DNA from 4 places in the Streptomyces sp. NPDC021020 genome. Region 3 is predicted to be linked to each of the others. Evidence: riboswitches for the same ligand, from Rfam matches in the RefSeq annotation. Region 3 holds a riboswitch; each other region holds the start of a gene.
What was found. A riboswitch is a leader RNA that binds a small molecule or an ion and turns the genes downstream of it on or off. The one in region 3 is predicted to bind cyclic di-AMP.

Region 1 (4,668 bases), on a different contig from region 3:
TCATCGCCTCCCGAGTCTAGAGGCCCGTACTGACAGCGACGTCCGGTTCGGCCCCTTTCCCCGTAGCGCGCGAATCACACTCGGTGAGAATCAGAATTGATTACGAAAAGGTATCGGGGCCAACCGGACACCGGCCTTCCCCTCGCTGCGGCACTTGGTTACGGTGCCGCACCAGGCAGCGTCCGAAAGGAGTCCGTCGGGCATGGCGACACACCGCAAGTCCCGCACCGCGATACTCAGCAGCCCGGGGCCGCGTACGGCCGTGGGGCTGACGACCGCCGCGCTGGCCACGATGACCATCTTCGCGGAGGCGGCGAGCGCCGCGCCCGAGGCCCCGTCGCCGCAGCCCTCGATCGCCGAGGTGAAGGCGAAGGTGGACGCCCTCCAGCACGACGCGGAGGTGGCCACCGAGAACTACAACGGGATCAAGGAAGCCACCAGCCAGCAGAACACCAAGGTCAACACGCTGCTGACGCAGGCCGCCCAGAAGACGCAGACGCTGAACGAGTCCCGCCGGCAGCTGGGCATCTACGCCGCCGCGCAGTACCGCAGCGGCGGCGACGACTCCACCGCCACCTACCTGCTCGCCGCCAGCCCGCAGGACCTGCTGGACCAGCGGCACCTGACCGACCTGTTCGGCAAGCGGCAGAAGGCCGCCGTCGAGGACTTCCGGGTGCAGCAGGCCGACGCGACCCAGAAGCGCATCCAGGCCGCGCAGGCCCTCCAGACGCTCACCGCGAAGCAGGCGCAGCTCAAGACCGCCAAGGCCGATGTCGCGAAGAAGCTGGGCGCCGCGCAGCAGCTCCTCAACAGCCTGACCGCGCAGGAGAAGGCGCGGCTCGCGGCCCTGGAGAAGAAGCAGGAGGAGGAGGCGGCGCGCAAGGCCGCCGCGATCGCGAAGCAGGAGCAGGCGAAGAAGGACGCGGCGGCCAAGCAGGCCCAGCAGGCCGGCTCCACCACCTCGACCTCCTCCGCCGCGAACAGCTCGCTCGCCGACAAGGCCATCGCGTTCGCCCGCGCCCAGATCGGCGAGCCGTACGTGTGGGGCGCGACCGGCCCCGGCTCGTGGGACTGCTCGGGCCTGACGCAGGCGGCGTACAAGGCGGCGGGCGTGACGCTGCCGCGTACCACCGGCGAGCAGGTCAACGTCGGCACCCGGGTGTCGCAGTCCGACATGGAGCCGGGCGACCTGGTCTTCTTCTACAGCGACCACAGCCACGTCGGCATCTACATCGGCGGCGGGAACATGATCCACGCGCCGCACACCGGCACCGTCGTGAAGATCGCGCCGATCACCGAGATGCCCATCTACGGCGTGGTCCGCCCGTACTGACCGACGTCGGGGAACGTTGACCGGCGTCATGGCGCACGGTCACGAACCGTAAGATCACAAAGCGATTTCGGTCACGTTCCGATCCAAACTTCCCAGACCCGGGAGAGTTTGGCTACGGTAGCCCGCTAGGCGATACGTTCTCCGCCGGTGACCGCACCGGCAGCGTCTCACCTCCGCTCAATCCGGCCCAGGCCGGAACCGGGGACCCACCAAGCACAGTTGGGGTGAATCGGACACGGTGCCGCGAGGCGCCGGACCGTAGGGCCAACCTTCCCGGCCCGAACCCGTCAGCTAACCCGGTCGGCGGTTCACGGAAGGAGTCGCCTTCGTGGCGTCGCACCGCAAGCCGCGTCAGAGCCTGCTGGCCGTCACCGCCCCGCGCGCGGCGGTCGGGGTCACGGCCGCGGCTCTTGCCTCCGTCACCCTGCTCAGCGAGAGCGCCAGTGCCACGCCCGCCAAACCGAAGCCCACCATCGCCGAGGTCAAGCAGCAGATCGACACCCTCAACGAGCAGGCCGAGGTGGCGACGGAGGCCTACAACCAGGCGGTGGAGAACACCAAGACGCAGCGCGACAAGACCAACACGCTGCTGGGCGAGGTCGCCCGGAAGACCGAGCAGATGAACGCCACCCGGCAGCTGCTGGGCCAGTTCGCGAGCGCGCAGTACCGCGACGGCGGCATCGACCCGACCGTCCAGCTGCTGCTGTCCAGCGACCCGACCGCCTTCCTGGAGCAGTCGCACACGCTCAACCAGCTGTCGGCGAGCCAGACCGCGGCGCTGAAGAACTTCCAGATCCAGCAGGAGCAGGCCTCCATCAAGCGGGCGCAGGCCACCGCGAGCCTCGCCCAGCTCACCACCGCGCAGCAGCAGCTCGCGACGCAGAAGAAGACGATGGAGACCAAGCTCGCCGCGGCGCAGAAGCTGCTCAACAGCCTCACCGCCCAGCAGCGCGCCCAGGTCGCGAACATCCACAAGGGCTCGTCGTCCAAGAGCGACTACACCTACTCCGGCCCCGCGAGCGGCCGTGCCGCCGCCGCGATCCAGTTCGCCCTCGCGCAGCGCGGCAAGCCGTACGTGCGCGGCGCGACCGGCCCCGGCTCGTACGACTGCTCCGGGCTCACCCAGGCCGCCTTCCGCGCGGCGGGCGTGACCCTCGGGCGCACCACTCAGGACCAGATCCACGACGGGGTGGCCGTCTCGAAGGCCGATCTGCGGCCCGGCGACCTGGTCTTCTTCTACTCCGGCAACTCGCATGTCGGCATCTACCTCGGCAACGGCCAGATCGTGCACGCCCCGCACACCGGCGCGGTCGTCGAGGTCGCCCCGATGAGCTGGATGCCCTTCTCCCAGGCGCGCCGGGTCGCCTGACCCCGGCGCCCGCGCGGCCTCTCCTCCGCAGCCTGACCGCGCCCCTGCCCGTACGTCGGTCGTACGGATCCGGGGCATCCGGTCAGGCTGCGGGCATATGCGGGCGGGTCACCCGTCGAACGGCGGTCGAAAGCGCGCAGAGGTGACCGGATGAGGCCAATCCCGGTCAACGCGCCCCTTTCCCGCCCCCGGCGGGTCTAGCGTCGCTCCTCAGGTGGCCGACACCCCACTGCCGTCCCGGCTCGTGGACGGCACTCGGCCACCCCCGCCGAAGGCCCGGCGGCGCCCTGACCCCCCGTGCAGGCGCCGCCGGGCCGTTCCCTGGAAGGAGTGACGGCCGCGATGGCCTCACACAGTCCCGCCGGCAGTCCCACCGGCCCCGCCGCGCACCGCAGGCGCCCTCCTTTAGCCGGCGGTCCCTCCGCGGCCACCAAACGGGTCGGTGTCACCCTGGCCCTCGCCTCGGCCGCCTCCGTGACCCTGCTCGGCGAGGCCGCGCACGCCGAGCCACAGCTCACCCCCGACCAGGTACGCGCCCAGGTCGCGACGCTCTACCAGCAGGCGGAGCAGGCCACGCAGGAGTACGACGGCGCCACGGAGCAGGCCGACCGGGCGAACTCCGCGGTCACCGCCCTCCAGGACGAGCTGGCCCGCAAGACCGCCGCCCTCAACACCACGCGGGACGCGCTCGGCAGCCTCGCCGCCGCCCAGTACCGCACCGGCGGCATCGACCCGCTGCTGCAGCTCGCCCTCAGCTCCTCCCCGAGCACCTACCTGGAGCGCGCCGCCTTCCTCGACCAGGCCGGCACCCGCCAGTCCGTGACGCTGCGCCAACTCGCCTCCCAGCAGCGCGACATCGCGAGCACCCGCGCGCAGGCCACCGACAAGCTCGCCGCCCTGCGCACCGCGCAGGCCGCCGTCGCCGCCCACCGCCGCACCGTCACCGGCAAGCTCGCCGCCGCCCAGGCGCTGCTGGCCCGGCTGACCGCCGCCCAGCGCGCGGCCCTCGCGGCGGACGACGGCCCCCCGGCGCAGGACACCGCCCCCGCGCACGGCACCGCCCCCGCGCCGCTGCCCGCGGTCGCGGCCCCCTCGCCGCGCGCCGCCCGCGCCGTGGCGTTCGCCTACCAGGCGCTCGGCCTGCCGTACGTGTGGGGCGCGACGGGCCCGCGCGCGTACGACTGCTCCGGCCTGACGCAGGCGGCGTGGAAGGCGGCGGGTGTGTCGCTGCCGCGCACCACGTACACCCAGATCAACGCGGGCCCGCGCATCTCGCGCGACCAGCTCCAGCCCGGCGACCTGGTCTTCTTCTACTCGGGTGTGAGCCACGTCGGCATCTACATCGGCGGCGGGAAGATGATCCACGCACCGCACCCCGGCTCGACGGTGCGGATCGCGCCGATCAGCGAAATGCCTTTCGCGGGCGCGGTCCGCCCCAGCTGAACCGGGGTGCGGCCGTGACAGGTGGGCCCCGCGGCACCGCGGGGCCCACCGCGCTACACGGGCGGCCTCACCTCCGCGGGCGTCACGTACAGCCCGGGGCCCTTCGTCCCGACGGCCCGGCCGAGCGCCGGCCGCCACAGGACGACGCCGTGCTCCCGCTCCCACCGCCGGGTGCTGCGCGTCCCGACCGCGAACACCGCGAAGAGCAGCGGCAGCAGCAGCACGAGGAGCGGCACATGCAGCCGCCAGACGCCGAACAGCGCGAGCAGCACGCCGACCAGCCCCGTCACGGCGGCGTCGAGGGCGAGCCGGCGCCGGACGGCGTCCCGCCCCTCGTGGTCGCGCCGCACGGCCGGCGGCGCCTGGAGCGGTACCGCCGCCGCGTAGCCCTCGGCCAGCGAACGCCGGGTCTTCTGCCTGAGCTGCGCCCACGGCACGACGACCAGGAAGACGCCCAGCAGGACCAGCTGGCCGGTCAGGTTGAAGGTCTCCCAGTCCTGCTCCTGGCTGCCGACCGACAGTG
Region 2 (4,668 bases), on a different contig from region 3:
GGCTGCCGCCGGACGCGCCCGTGCTGCCCGTCGCCGCCTTCCTGGTCGCCGCACTGGGGCCGGGCTCGGCCGGGCGCGTACCGCCGGACCTCGGCGCGGCGGCGGCCGCGGCGCGGGCGGCGCACGGCGGGCGGGTCGATCCCGGGCATCTGGTGATGCTGTGCGGGGTGGGCCTGACGCTCGGCCAGGACGTGCAGGCGCACGAGCTGACCACGGTGCTCGCGGCGGAGGGCCGGGAGAGCGGCGGGGTCGGGCGCCTCACGACGGTGCTGTTCTTCCGGGCCGAGGCGGAGATCTTCGACGCGCGTTTCGACGACGCGGCGGCGACCGCCCGGGAGGCGCTGCGGATCGCGGCGGACACCGGGCAGCGGCAGTGGGTGAGCCAGCTCAGCAGCGCGCTCGCGTACGTCGCGGCGATGCGCGGCGACCAGGACGAGTGCCGCCGCCGGGTGGACGCGGCGCTCGCGGGCGGCTCGGGCACGGCGATGGCGCCGGGCGCCCCGTGGGCGTACTGGTCGCAGGGGCTGCTGGAGCTGGGCCGCGGCCGGGCGCAGGCGGCGCTGGAGCAGCTGGCGCTGCTCGGCGAGGAGTCGGTGCGGCACCACATATCGGCCACCCGCAGCGTGCCGGACCTGGTGGAGGCGGCGGTGCGGCTCGGGGTGCCGGAGCGCGCGGACGCGTCCTTCGCGCGGTTCGAGGAGTGGGCGGCGCGGTCCGGGCAGAGCTGGGCGGCGGCGCTGGTGGCGCGCTGCCGGGCGCTGCGCGCGCCGGAGGCGGACGCGGAGGCGTACTACCTCGCCGCGCTCGACGCGCACGACCCGCACCGGCGGGCGATGGAGTCGGCCCGCACCGGCCTGCTGTACGGGGAGTGGCTGCGCCGGGCGCGCCGCAAGAACGAGGCCCGGGTCAGGCTGCGCACCGCACTGGACGTCTTCGAGCGGCTCGGCGCGGCCCCGTGGGCGGAGCGGGCGCGCGGCGAGCTGGGCGCGGCGGGCGGGACACTGCCGGAGGCCGGCCGGGAGGCGGCGCCGGTGGACGCGGAGGCGGGGCTCACACCGCAGGAATCGCAGATCGTCCGGCTGGCGGCGGAGGGCCTGTCGAACAAGGACATCGCGGCCCGGCTGTTCCTGAGCCCGCGGACCGTCGGCTACCACCTGTACAAGGCGTACCCGAAGCTCGGTGTGGCCTCCCGGGGCGAGCTGGCCGGGCTGTTCGGGCAGGCGTGACACGGGGGGGGGGGAGACACGCGGGTGCCCGCCCGGTCGCGAGGACCGGACGGGCACCGGGGGTCGTGCCGCTCGGGCGGTGGCTCAGACGGTGACGCCGTGCGACGCCAGGTAGGCGACCGGGTCGATGTCGGAGCCGTAGTCCGGCGTGGTGCGCACCTCGAAGTGCAGGTGCGGGCCGGTGACGTTGCCGGTGGCGCCGGAGATGCCGATCTCCTGGCCCTCGGTGACGGTCTGGCCGACCGAGACCACCGGGCGCGTCAGGTGGCCGTACAGGGTGTACTTGCCGTCCGCGTGCTTGATGATCACGTCGTTGCCGTAGGCGCCGTCCGCGCCCGCGTGGACGACGGTGCCGGCGGCCACCGAGTGGACCGGGGTGCCGCTCCAGACGAGGAAGTCGACGCCGGTGTGGTGGCCGGAGGACCACATGCTGCCGCCGGTCTTGTAGCCGGTGCCGATGGCGGCGTCGCCGACCGGCTTGGTCCAGCCGGTGTCGGCCTTCTTCGCGGCGGCGGCGGGGGCGGCCGGAGCGGCCTTCTTCACCGGGGCGGCCTTCTTGGCGGGGGCCTTCGCGGCCGGTGCCTTCACCGCGGGCGCCTTCGCGGCGGGCGCGGCGGCCGGGGTGGTGTCCAGCGTGATGTGCAGGCCGGGGCGTATCAGCGACGGGTTGGCGCCGATGGCCTTCTTGTTGGCGTCGTAGAGCGCCTTCCAGCCGCCCTTGACGTGGTGCGTGGTGGCGATCTTCGCGAGCGTGTCGCCGCGGACCACGGTGTAGTCGTGCGCCGTGGCGGTCGCCGCGGCCGGGGCCTTGGCGGGCTCGGCGGCGGACGCGGACTGGGCGACGCCGACGAGCGGGATCGCCACGGCAGCGGCGCCCGTACCGGCCACGATGCAGACGCGGGTGAGGCGGTTGAGCGAGCGGGGCTTGCGGTGCTGACCCTGTGCGGGCATGGGGATTCCTCTCCTACGCCTGCGAGGTGAGCTGTCGGGTTCGGGCTGGAGATGCCCGGCCGCGGCCGCGGTGCGCGCTCCGGTCAGGTGCGCGGGTGTACGGCACGGCTTCACCCCGAGCCGGCCGGGAGACGTCCCGGACGGCGGCTTACCTTGGGTCCCCCGCTCCTGCCCTTTGCAGCTCGGATGGTGCTGCGCCCGGGCGGCGGCAGGATTCGGCGTTCCGCCCGGCGGCTGTCGCGGACGTCCGGCCCGCGGTAACGGCGAAGCTAAACGACCTCGCGAGCGCCGGGCAAGCAAACCCGGCATGCCGCCCCATTCCACCCTTACCGGCGGTCACAGCGCGCCACCCGTACGATCCGGTACGTACCCGCGCCCGTCACCGTCCGCGGACCGGCCGCGTACCCACCGCAACATTCGACCCGCGGCGGGAACAGCGGGTGCGCGGGCCGGGAGCGGACCGTGTTCGGCGGGTGACACCGGACACACGATTCGCCCGGCGTGATCCACATCACCGTGAAATGTCCGATATGCAGGCTTATGCAACTTTCGCACCTTTAGTCGCCGATGGGGGGTCAGAACGTCCCCGGCGCCCCGCCGATCCGCGCGTCCAGCGTCCTGCTGAGCCGGTAGGCGACCGGCCGGAAGCCGACCGCGGGCCAGTGGCCCGCCGCCAGCGGCGAGGAGGAGTGCCAGCGGGCCGACATGTAGCGGTGTCCGTTGTCGTACGCCCAGGCCAGCGCGGTGGCCAGCAGCACCCGGCTGATGCCCTCACCGCGCGCCGACGGCTCCACGTACGCCTCGGCCAGCTCGACGCACGACTCGGGTATCACCGGATCCGGAGCGGCGGGGACGATGACGACCATCGCGATCTCCTCGCCGCGCCGGGAGGCGATCCAGGCGCCGCAGCGCGGGTCGGCGAGCGCGTCGGCGTAGCGCAGCCGGTGCGCGGCGAGCGCGGCCTCGGGCTGCGGCTGGAAGACCGCGGTGCCGCGCTGCCGCCGGGAGGACTCGGCGGCCATCCGCCCTATCTGCGGCAGGTCGCCGGGCCCGGCACGCCGGATGCCCAGGCCCTCCACCCCGCGCGGCTGCCGGCCGCGGGCCTTGACCGCCATCAGCCCGTGCACCAGCTCGCGGCCGAAGCCGAGGTCTACCCAGGGCGCGGTGGCCACCTCGCCCGCGGGCACCTGCACGTAGTGCACCAGCCGCCGGTCGGCGACCAGCCGCTCGGCGATCCGGGCGTAGAGCGAGCGCAGCACCTCGGTCTCCCGCCCGCCGGGCAGCGCGTGGCCGCCGTACGGGACGAGCGCGGAGTGGGGGTGGGTGCGCAGGCCCGCGGGGTCGTCGGGGGCGAGCGTGACGGGCTGGGCGGCGAGGTAGCCGATCATGTTGCCGTCGCCGTCGAGCGCGCGGCAGGCCTCCAGGCCGGGCACCGTGTGCAGCCGGCCGAGCAGGTCCTCGCCGCGCACGGGTCCGTCGGCCAGCCAGGACCGCTGCGAGGGCGGGCGCCGGGCACGGGCGAACCAGCGGTCGTAACGCTGCACGGCCAGGGGTATGTGCTCGGGAGTCAGCGGCGCGGTGGCGACAGTCATGGTGGTCGTGGACGCTAGCGGGGCGCGACCGCCGAGGGCAAGGCGGAGCCTGGTCACGACGCTCATGCCGGCTCCCCGCCCGTCCACGCGGGATGCCGCGGGTCGTCGGCGCGCACGGTGACGTCGGCGGTCTCCTCCGGCAGCACCTCGTCGGCGTAGCGCGCGAAGGCGGGCAGCGTCCAGCGCGCCGCCTCCTCCGTACGGCGGGCGAGCGCGGCCGGCGACAGCCGCAGATGCACCGTCAGGTCCAATGGCAGGCCCTGCCCGAGCAGCAGCGGGCCGTCCAGCACCAGGACCCCGCCGGGCGGCAGCTCGACGTAGTCCGCCCGGGTGGAACGGTCGGTGCCGGGGTCGCGCAGCGACGGCAGGGCGCGCCCGCTGCCGCCGGGGCCGAGCGGGTCCAGCACCTCCCGGCGCAGGGCGCCGGTGTCCAGCCACAGCTGGTAGTACGCGTCGGCGTCCTCGTGCCCGTACTCCAGCCGCAGCGACGCGGGCCGCCAGAAGTCCGCGGCGCGTACCCGCAGCACCCGGTGGCCGAGCGGCGGCAGCGCGGCGGCGAGGTCGTCGGCGAGGTCCGCGGTGCCGGCGGCGGGCGCGCCGTCCACGGCGACCCGCCACCACGGCCCCGCGGGCGGGTCCTGCCCGGCGATCTTCTCGGCGAGGGCCGCGGCGAGCCGGGGCCGGCTGATCGGCGTGAACTGCACGCGCCCATCCTGCCGGAGCCGCCCACGGAGCGGACGCGAGGGCCCGCCGTCACCCGATCGGGCGGGACGGCCGCGGGGCCGTACGAGCGCCACGCGCGCGCCCCGGCGGGGACCAACCCACCCTGATGGGCGAAATTCTCTACAAATCACCCATCTGCCGCCGAGCGGGATCCATGACTTTTTGTGACCCTGGAG
Region 3 (4,668 bases):
CCCTCGACACGGTCGGCCTGGCCGCGTACGAGCTGGTCACCGGACCCTGCGAGGACTTCGGCGACGCCTTCTACGCCGCCGTCCGCGGCGCCCGCGGCGCCCGCCGCCACTGGCCCGCTCCCTACGGTGCCGGCTGCGGCGGCCGGGGGACCGGCGCCCCGCCCGTACCGGCGGACAGCCCCGACCCCTCCGGGCGCCGCTGGTCGGCCCTCGACGAGGAGGAAGCGGCCCGGCGGCTGCCGCGGCTGAGCGTCCTCTTCCCCCTCGACGAGCCCTTCCCGCGCGGCGGCGCCACCGACCGGTCCGCTCCGTAGCGGGCGCCGGGCCCCGTACCGGCCGGTCGGCGCCTGCGGCGGGCGGTCGGGGCCCGGCTGCCGCGCGGCCCGGCCCGGCTCAGACCCCGTTGACGAGCCGGATGTAGCGCACCCAGTCCCAGTTGGGGCCCGGGTCGGTGTGGTCGGTGCCGGGCACCTGGACGTGGCCGATGATGTGGGCGCGGTCCTTGGGTATGCCGTACTTGTCGCAGATCGCCGCCGTCAGCGCTGCCGAGGAGTGGTACATCGCGGTCGTGAAGTACGACGGCTGGTCGACCCAGCCCTCGTGCTCGATGCCGATGCTGCGGGTGTTGTAGTCCCAGTTGCCCGCGTGCCAGGCGATGTCGTGCTCGCGGACGCACTGGTCGATCGCCCCGTCGGCGGACCGGACCACGTAGTGGGCGGCGGCCGCGTGCGCCGGGTCCTGGAAGAGGGAGATCGTGTCGGCGAAGGTCTCCTGGGTGACGTGGATGACCACCATCTGGATCGGGTAGCTGGAGGGCCGGTTGGACGCCGTGTAGTTGGCGGTGCTGGCCGGCGCCCAGGTGGCTGACGGGTAGTCGACCGCGGCGGCTGCGGCGCGGGCAGAGGCGGGGGTGGCGGCCGGGGCGGAAGCGGCCGGCCAGAGGTCGGCGGCCAGGCCCGCGGTGGCGGCGGCGCCGATTCCGAGTCCGCCGCGCAGCAGCGAACGGCGGGTGGGTTCCGCAGGGTTGGGGCGATGCATCGGGGGCTCCCAGAGGCGTCATGGTGCTGAGGCGGCATGGTGCTGAGGAGTCATGGCATGGACGAGTGCATGACAAGAGCATCGGGCCTGCCCATCGTGCGGCTCACGCCCCTGGCGTGCCAAGGGATTCGCGAATTGGCACAGGTTCAGACCACTGGCGCACCCGCGCCGCCGCGAGGGTCACCGACCCCTCACCCCGCGTGATCATCCCTCCCCCTTCCGGTAACAACTGGCGAACACTCGCATCACTGCCCGGCCACGCCGCGTGTCCGCTTCCTCCCTTCTACGGATACCCTGCCCGATTGCTTCCCACCCCCAACTCTTCGATTCGGCTTGGAAAACCCGTCCGGCTCTATTAACGTTCGATAACGCAGCGCGGTCGTCACTGCCGCCGACAGGCGGCACCGTGCGCTTGCCGAATCCCGTCCGCGGGAACCGGGGACCCGCCCTTCCGTCACCACGGAAGGGGTCCAATGGGGTGAATCGGGGGGCCGTCAGGCCGTCCGTAGGAGACCTTCCTGCTCCGAACCCGTCAGCTAACCCGGTAGGCGAGAAGGAAGGAAAGGAGTGCGCCCCCGTGGCGTCCAACCAGCCTGCCTACGCTCCGACCCCGGTGGCAGAACCGACCGGGCAATGGCACTTCGGAGAGCCCGGCGAGCGCTTCTCGCCCGACGGCCCCGGCTATTTCCCCGCGGCACCCGGCACCCCCGCCGCCCCCCAAGCCCCCGGCTCCCAGGGCTTCCCCGGCTCCGCCGCCCCGCTCCCGGCACCCGCCGCAGTCCCCGCCCCCGAGGCCCCCGCGCCGGCCGGCTCCCCCCGGCCCGACGCCGACGGCCTCCCGGGCGACGGCCCACGCAGCCAGCCGCGCCTGCCCCGGCAGCGCGGCGGGCTCCCGGGTCTGGCCGGCGGCCTGAGCAGCGCGGCCAGCGTCGGATCGGCCGTGCTCGGCATGGCGGCGATGGCCGCGGTCGGCACGGGCGGCGTGGCCGCCGCGGCCGAACCGCCCGCCGCCGCCGCGCCGGTGGCGGCTCCTGACCTGCCGGTCGCGCCGGCAGCTCCCGCCGCGGCCCCCGCCGTCCCGTTGCCGGACGTCGCGGTCGGCACCCCGTCGTACGACCCCGCCGCCGTCACCCGGGCGGCGACCGCGGCCCCCGCCGCCCCGCCCACCACCGAGGCCCAGGACGCCCCGTGCGCCGAGCCCGGCGCGGAGACCGCCGACCCCGGCGAGGCGCTGTGCAGCCGCATCATCGCCCAGGTCACCCAGCAGCGCGCGGACGCCGAGCGCCGCGCCCGCGAGGCCGCGGAGCGGATCGCCGCGGAGAAGGCGGCCAAGGAAGCCGCGGCCCGCAAGGTGCGCGAGCAGGCCGCCGCCGCCAAGGCCGAGGCCGAGGCGAAGGCCAAGGCCGCCGCCGAGGCCGCCGCGCAGGCCGAGGCGGAGCGGCTGGCGCAGCTCGCCGCCTCCTACGTCAAGCCGGTCGCCTCGTACACGCTCACCAACGCCTTCGGCGAGTCCGGCAACATGTGGGCCATGCACACCGGCCAGGACTTCGCCGCCCCCACCGGCACCCCGGTCCACGCCGTCCACACCGGTACGGTCACCTCGGCCGGCTGGGCGGGCTCGTACGGCTACCGGGTGGTGCTGCGGCTCGACGACGGCACCGAGCTCTGGTATTGCCACCTGTCGACGATGGTCGCCACGGACGGCCGCGTCACCACCGGCGACACGATCGGCCGGGTCGGTGCGACCGGCAATGTACCGGGCCCGCACCTGCACCTGGAAGTACGCCCCGGCGGCGGCGCACCGGTCGACCCGGTGCCGTGGCTGCACGGCCACGACGTCGCCGTCTGAGATCCGGCGCGAAACGCCACGCCGAAACGCACGCACGTACGGATATCTGCGCATAAGCTAGGCGACAGGCATAGGCTTGCAGGTATCGGGGGTCGGGCACACGGTCTGTCCCCGGTATCGGCGGATTCACCGGACACGCACACCGCAGACGTGCGAAGGAAACACCGCAGGAGTACGGTCACGGCAAGGGCCCTGCGCCCGCTCGCAGGCCCCCAGGAGCCGCCGCGGCCCCGGCGTTCACCCCCCCCGACGCCGGGGCCGTCGGCATCTCCAGCCCCCGGCCCCCTCCCGCCCGGCCGGCAGGTCAGCTCCCGGCGCCGCCCGCGGCCGCCGTACCGTCCGCCGCCGCGCCTTGAGGGGCCTCCGCCTTCTCCGGCCCGTTGCCGTCCGGCGCGTCCGCCCCCGCCGCGAAGCCGGCCGCGAGGCCGACCAGGGCGACGAGGTCGGCCCGGTCCGTCGCACCGTCCAGGGCGCGGTATTCGACGGCCGCCAGGATCGCCATCCGTTCGCCCAGCCCCCACTGCGGGTAGGGGTCCGCCGCGACCAGATCCGCGGCGAGGACGGGCAGCGGGCGCCCCGCCGTGTGCCCGCGGTGGATGACCTCCCGCAGGTCCAGCAGGTAGTCGGCGTAGCGCCGCACATCCGCGGGCGTCATCACCGGCCCGTGCCCCGGCACGACGACCCGCGGGTCGCACTCCAGGATGCGCTCGCACGCGGCGTGCACCGACTCCAGCGGCCCCGCCCAGTGCACCGGGTGGTCCTCGTTGAAGACGACGTCCCCCGCGCACACCACGCCCTCCTGCGGCAGGTGCACGATCAGGTCGCCCGCGGTGTGCGCCGGCCCGACCTCGACGAGCCGCACCGCGACCCCGTCGACGTCCAGGTCGAGCTCGCCGCTGAAGGTGCGGTTCGGGTGCAGGGGCGTGACCCCGCCGAAGTCGCCGTAGCGCGCGAAATGCCGCCGCATGTACGCCCCCATGGGCGTGGCCGGGTCGGCGGCCGCCACCAGCCCGGCCAGCACGGCCGGTTCCGGCTCCGCGCACAGGTGCTCGCCGTTGGCGTCGGTGGCGATGACGTCGGCGCCCGGGAAGAGCGCGTTGCCGTACGAGTGGTCGCCGTTGCCGTGGGTGTTCACGACGGTGCGGACCACCGGGCCGCCGCCTTCGTTGTCGTCGGCGTGGCCATTGCCGAGCCCTGCGATGAGCCGTTGCAATTGCCGGGTCATTCCGGCGGTGTACGGGGTGTCGACCAGCAGCGCGGTGCCGGGGCCCGGGCCCGCGCCCCGCCCGGTGACCACGACGCAGTTGGCCATGCCCCACGTCGCGTGGCCGTCCGGGAGCCAGGCGTGGACGTGGGGTGTCAGCGACCGCAGCGCATGCGGAAGAGGGAAGCTCATAGGGCCCAATTGTGCGGCCCAGCAGGGCTTTTCGCCGTATCGGCGGTGATGAGCCGGCGTCCGCCGTCCGCGAGGCCCTCCGGGTCGACGGGCGCGGTGGCGGGCGCCGTGAGGGACGGGCCGTGCCGCGGCTCCTCCCCCTGGTCGAAGAGGACGAACATCAGCCGCCCGCCCGGCACCCCGAACGGCCCCGCCGTGCACAGCGTCACCCACCCCGGCCCCAGCTCGGCGTGCACCAGCGGCAGCGCGCTCTCCGCCCGCGGCCCGATGTACTCGCCGGTCGGCGCCTCCAGGAAGGGGGCGACGACCGGGTCGCGCATGGCGTCCGCGTGCAGTTGCGCCAGCGGCCGGTCGTGCGGGTTGGCCACCACGGCGGCGCGCAGTT
Region 4 (4,668 bases), on a different contig from region 3:
TTCGAGGCCGCGCTGGTGCTCGCCTCCGGCTACGCGGCCAACCTCGCGGCGGTCACCGCGCTCACCGGGCCGGGCGCCCTCATCGTCTCCGACGCGGCCAACCACGCCTCCCTCATCGACGGCTGCCGGCTGTCCCGGGCGGCCACCGAGGTCGTCCCGCACGCCGACCCCGCCGCCGTGCGCAAGGCGCTCGCCGCGCACGCCGGGCGGGCCGTCGTCGTCAGCGACACCGTCTTCTCGGTGGACGGCGACGCGGCGCCGCTGGGCGCGCTCGCCGCCGCGGCGCGTGCGCACGGGGCCGCGCTGCTGCTGGACGACGCGCACGGGCTCGGCGTCCTCGGGCCCGGCGGGCGCGGGGCCGCGCACGCGGCGGGCCTTGCGGGCGCGCCCGACGTGGTGTGCACCGCGACACTGTCCAAGGCGCTGGGGGCGCAGGGCGGAGTGGTGCTGGGCCCCGCCGCCGTCATCGACCACCTGGTCAACACCGCGCGGACGTTCATCTTCGACACCGGGCTGGCGCCGGCCGCGGCCGGCGCCGCCCTCGCCGCGCTGCGGCTGCTGCGGCGCGAGCCCGCGCGGGCGGGCCGCGCGCTGGGCGCGGCCCGCGACTTCCACCGCCGCCTCACCGCCGCGGGGCTGGATGCGACGGCGCCGGACGCGTGCGTCGTCTCGGTCCGGGCGCCCTCGCCCGCGGCGGCGGTGGAGTGGGCCGCCGCGTGCCGCGCCGCGGGGCTCGCGGTGGGCTGCTTCCGCCCGCCGTCCGTCCCCGACGGCGTCTCCCGACTGCGGGTGACGGCCAACGCGGCGCTGTCCCCGGCCGGGATCGCGGCGGCGGCCGCCACGATCGTCGCGACCGCGCCGGCCGGGGCGATCCGTACCTGACGGGACCTGCCCGCCTCCGGGGTCTAACCGGCCTTGAGCGCCTCCGCGTTGACGGCCGCCACGAACGAGGTCCACGCACCCGGTGCGAACAGCAGGGCCGGCCCGGCGGTGTCCTTGGAGTCGCGGACCGCGACAGGGCCGGAGGGCAGACGGGCCGTCTCGACGCAGTTGTTCGCCGCCGTGCTGTGGCTGCTGCGCCGCCAGGCGACGTCCAGCGCCAGGCTGGACGGAACGTGGGCGTGCGGCTCGCGGGCCGCCGGGATTCGCGCAGTCATGCTGTCGGTGCCTCCTTAGTGCGCCGCTGCAACCGCGAGAACTCCGCCCCGATTTCCGTGATCATCGCAGCCGATTCCGCACAGGGGAGCGCGCGATCACACAATCGGGCGAACGCGGCGGTGTAAGCGGCGATGTCTTCTTTCCGATCGACACAGAGACTACCGGTCAGATGGTCGAGAACAACCACATCCAGATCTGCAATGCGCGGAAAGGAGAAGATGACGAAAGACCCCGTCACCCCTATGTGCCCGCCCGCGGCAAATGGCAGCACCTGCAGGGAAACCTGCGGGAGTTCGGCCGCGCGTGCGAGCCACCGCAGCTGACCTGCCATCACCTCCGGCCCGCCGACACCGCGGCGCAGCACCGCCTCGTCGAGCACCGCGTTCAGCTCCAGCGGCGGGTTCTGCTCCAGCAGGACAGCCTGCCGTGCGATGCGCACCTCGGCCAGCGCGGCCACCTCGCGCGGGGCGAGCTGCGGCAGTACGTCGCGGGTGAGCGCACGGGCGTACCCGGGAGTCTGGAGCAGGCCCGGCACCACCGTGGTCTCCAGCGACCTGGCCCGGGTGGCGCCCGTCTCCAGGCTGATGAAGTCGCGGTATTCGACCGGCAGGACCTCGCGGAAGTCGTGCCACCAGCCGCGCTGGTGGCCGTGTCCGGCAAGGGTGTGCAGCAGGTCGCGAACATCGCGGTCACGTACGGAGTAGGCGTCGAGCAGCAGGTTGACGTCCTCGGCGCGGACGCTGCTGTGGCCGGTCTCGATACGGCTCACCTTCGACTGGTGCCACCCCACCCGCTGGGCCGCCTCGCCGCTGGTGAACCCCGCGAGATCGCGCAACCGGCGCAGTTCCGCGCCGAGTCGGCGCCGGCGTACGGCGGGCTCTCGTTCCATGTCCTCTCGCCCTCCTCGCTGCGACGCAATCCGGCGGCCGGTTGCGTTCTGTCCTCTTCTCCCCGATACGCCAGTCTGCCGACCATGTGCGTTCTCCCGCGGCAGAGTTCACCGATTTGAGCGACAGATATATGCAGACCGCTGTGCGGCGCCCGCATTGGCGGCACGATGAGTGCATTCTGGCGCGAACCCGGCGTATGCGAGGGCGGCCCAATTCCGGCCCCGCAGCCGGGGCGTTCGCATCGGAGCCAGGTCACGGCGGGAAAGGGAAGCGTCGCCATGGCAGATCTTCAGGAAGCGTCCGTCACCCTGCCGAGCGAACCCGCCTCGGTGACGGCGGCCAGGCGGTACGTCTGCGCGCTGCTCGCCGACTGGGGACTGCCCGCGGGCGCCCCGGCCGTCGACACCGTGCGCCTGATCGTGTCCGAACTGGCCACCAACGCGGTGCTGCACACCTCGGGCCTGTCGCCGACCTTCACCGTCGACGTACGCCTGGAGCGGTCCGAGCAGCTGCACATCGGTGTCACCGACAGCCACCCGCGCTGGCCGCGCCAGGCCGCGGTGTGCCCGCAGCAGCAGGACAACGGCCGCGGGCTGGTCATCATCCGCCATCTGACCGCCGAGTCCGGCGGCAGCCTGCGGGTCACCCCGACCGGCGACGGCGGCAAGACCGTCTGGATCGTGCTGCCCTGGGCCGTCCCGGTGGGCTGAGCGCGGGCCGCGCGGCGGTCAGACCCGCCCGTACCAGACGGTGCGCGTCCAGATGTGCTCCAGGCGCACCCGGGCGCCGGTCTTCGGGGCGTGCCAGATCTTGCCGCCGCCCGCGTAGATGCCGACGTGGTAGACGGAGGACGCGGACGGTCCGCTGTGGAAGAAGACCAGGTCGCCGACGTGCCGGCCGGACGCGGAGATGTGGCGGGTGTTGCGGTACTGGGCGGCGGCGGTGCGCGGCAGCCGCTTGCCGGCCTTGCTGAAGGAGTAGAGGGTCAGGCCCGAGCAGTCGAAGCGCGAGGGCCCGGTGGCGCCCCACTGGTAGAGGGAGCCCTCCTTGGACGCCGCCACCCCGAGGGCCCGGACGCCCGTGGTGGCCGCCTCGGCCTGCTGGACGGCGCCGGGCAGCAGGGACGGTACGGCGACTGCGGCGGCGGTGAGCACGGACGCGGCCCCGAGACGGGTCAGCCGTGCGGAAGCGGAAACTGCGACAGGCGCGGTCATGCGCAACCCTTCGTCGTCGGCCTGCGAAGGATGACCTGTCGGGTTCGGGCAGGCGAAGATGCCCGGCCGCGTGCTGCGGCTTCACCCCAAGGGGCGGCCCGGGAGTACCGGGTCCGGCCCCGTCGTGCGTGGGTCCTCCGCTCCCGCCGTTGCACTCGTGTCGACCTGGCATCCGCACGCCGGCGGGACTCGGCGTCCGTGCGGACCGCCCCGCCACGGCGGCGGGGGCTTGTCGTCACCACGGATCGTGACGCACACGGCACGCCGGTACCCGGCGGGAAACGCCCGGTGTGACCCTCGTCACGCTTGGTCCGACCGGGTGGCGGCGCTGCTCCCTTCCGGTGAGCGGCGCGCCCCGGCACACCGCTGTGACCTGCGCTGTCGACCCACCGCCCGGACCGGCCCGCGCAACCGGGGCGGTCGCCCGCCGGCCCCGCGCCGCTGGGCCGACGGGATGAGGGAGGGTTCGGCCGACAAGGGGAGGCCGCGCCGCAGCGTGACGGCGCGGGCGGCCGTCACGGCGCGGGCGGCTCCGGTGCGGGCGCCACCACCGCGAGCGAGGACCGGCGCTCGCCGTCCAGCACCCGCAGCGCCCGCCCCAGCGTGGCGTGGTGGAGCTGCGTCTCGCCGCGCAGGTGCATCACCGTCAGCGCCTCGCGCAGCGCAAGCGCCCGCCCGACGAGCGCCTGCGCGGCACGCAGCGCCCCGTACGTGTCGGTGCCGCGCGACGGGTTGACGCGGCCGAGCAGGTCGACGACCTCCAGGTAGCAGTCGATCAGCTCGCCCTCGGAGCGGGTGAGCGCCGGCAGCGGCGGCGGTTCCGGGCGCACCGGCCTCACCGCGCGCCGGTGGCCGGGCCGTTGGTCTTGCGGCTGTTGGTGAGCCGGTCCGCCAGGCCGTAGTCGACGGCGGACGCGGCGTCGAAGACCTTGTCGCGCTCGATGTCCGCCCGGATCCGCTCCGGCTCCTGCCCGGTGTGGCGCACCAGCAGCGCCTCCAGCTTGTCGCGGGTGCGCAGCAGTTCGTTGGCCTGGATCTCCAGGTCCGACACGTCGCCCTGCACCACGTCGCCCATCGACGGCTGGTGGATCAGGATCCGGGCGTACGGGGTGATCATCCGCTTGCCCGGCGCCCCGGCCGCCAGCAGCACCGCCGCGGCCGACGCCGCCTGCCCGATGCAGACGGTCGCGACGTCGCACGTCACGTACTGCATCGTGTCGTAGATCGCGGTCATCGCGGAGAAGGACCCGCCCGGCGAGTTGATGTAGAGGTGGATGTCCTGGTCGGGGCTCGCGCTCTCCAGATGGATCAGCTGGGCCATCACGTCGTTGGCCGACGTGTCGTCGACCGGGGTGCCCAGGAAGACGATCCGCTCCTGGAGCAGCTTGGAGTACGGGTCCGTGGTG

Region 1: another riboswitch for cyclic di-AMP. It lies ahead of ACH4SL_RS16980 (NlpC/P60 family protein); the one in region 3 lies ahead of ACH4SL_RS01605 (M23 family metallopeptidase).
Region 2: another riboswitch for cyclic di-AMP. It lies ahead of ACH4SL_RS25875 (peptidoglycan DD-metalloendopeptidase family protein); the one in region 3 lies ahead of ACH4SL_RS01605 (M23 family metallopeptidase).
Region 4: another riboswitch for cyclic di-AMP. It lies ahead of ACH4SL_RS28230 (C40 family peptidase); the one in region 3 lies ahead of ACH4SL_RS01605 (M23 family metallopeptidase).

Annotation. Positions count from the first base shown of each region.
Region 1 is NZ_JBIRQQ010000005.1:386,493-391,160, reverse strand. Features, by position in the region: gene pcrA (DNA helicase PcrA) at 1-4, opposite strand, end outside; gene ACH4SL_RS16985 (NlpC/P60 family protein) at 203-1,333, shown strand; cyclic di-AMP (ydaO/yuaA leader) riboswitch at 1,498-1,655, shown strand; gene ACH4SL_RS16980 (NlpC/P60 family protein) at 1,662-2,702, shown strand; gene ACH4SL_RS16975 (NlpC/P60 family protein) at 3,045-4,145, shown strand; gene ACH4SL_RS16970 (hypothetical protein) at 4,199-4,668, opposite strand, start outside.
Region 2 is NZ_JBIRQQ010000008.1:475,237-479,904, reverse strand. Features, by position in the region: gene ACH4SL_RS25880 (AAA family ATPase) at 1-1,226, shown strand, start outside; gene ACH4SL_RS25875 (peptidoglycan DD-metalloendopeptidase family protein) at 1,311-2,177, opposite strand; cyclic di-AMP (ydaO/yuaA leader) riboswitch at 2,181-2,370, opposite strand; gene ACH4SL_RS25870 (GNAT family N-acetyltransferase) at 2,753-3,769, opposite strand; gene ACH4SL_RS25865 (uridine kinase) at 3,832-4,473, opposite strand.
Region 3 is NZ_JBIRQQ010000001.1:354,420-359,087, forward strand. Features, by position in the region: gene ACH4SL_RS01595 (DUF4240 domain-containing protein) at 1-314, shown strand, start outside; gene ACH4SL_RS01600 (N-acetylmuramoyl-L-alanine amidase) at 394-1,038, opposite strand; cyclic di-AMP (ydaO/yuaA leader) riboswitch at 1,442-1,604, shown strand; gene ACH4SL_RS01605 (M23 family metallopeptidase) at 1,652-2,887, shown strand; gene ACH4SL_RS01610 (MBL fold metallo-hydrolase) at 3,192-4,283, opposite strand; gene ACH4SL_RS01615 (XRE family transcriptional regulator) at 4,280-4,668, opposite strand, start outside.
Region 4 is NZ_JBIRQQ010000010.1:78,404-83,071, reverse strand. Features, by position in the region: gene ACH4SL_RS28250 (aminotransferase class I/II-fold pyridoxal phosphate-dependent enzyme) at 1-882, shown strand, start outside; gene ACH4SL_RS28245 (DUF397 domain-containing protein) at 906-1,157, opposite strand; gene ACH4SL_RS28240 (helix-turn-helix domain-containing protein) at 1,154-2,047, opposite strand; gene ACH4SL_RS28235 (ATP-binding protein) at 2,327-2,758, shown strand; gene ACH4SL_RS28230 (C40 family peptidase) at 2,777-3,262, opposite strand; cyclic di-AMP (ydaO/yuaA leader) riboswitch at 3,266-3,438, opposite strand; gene ACH4SL_RS28225 (hypothetical protein) at 3,778-4,092, opposite strand; gene ACH4SL_RS28220 (ATP-dependent Clp protease proteolytic subunit) at 4,098-4,668, opposite strand, start outside.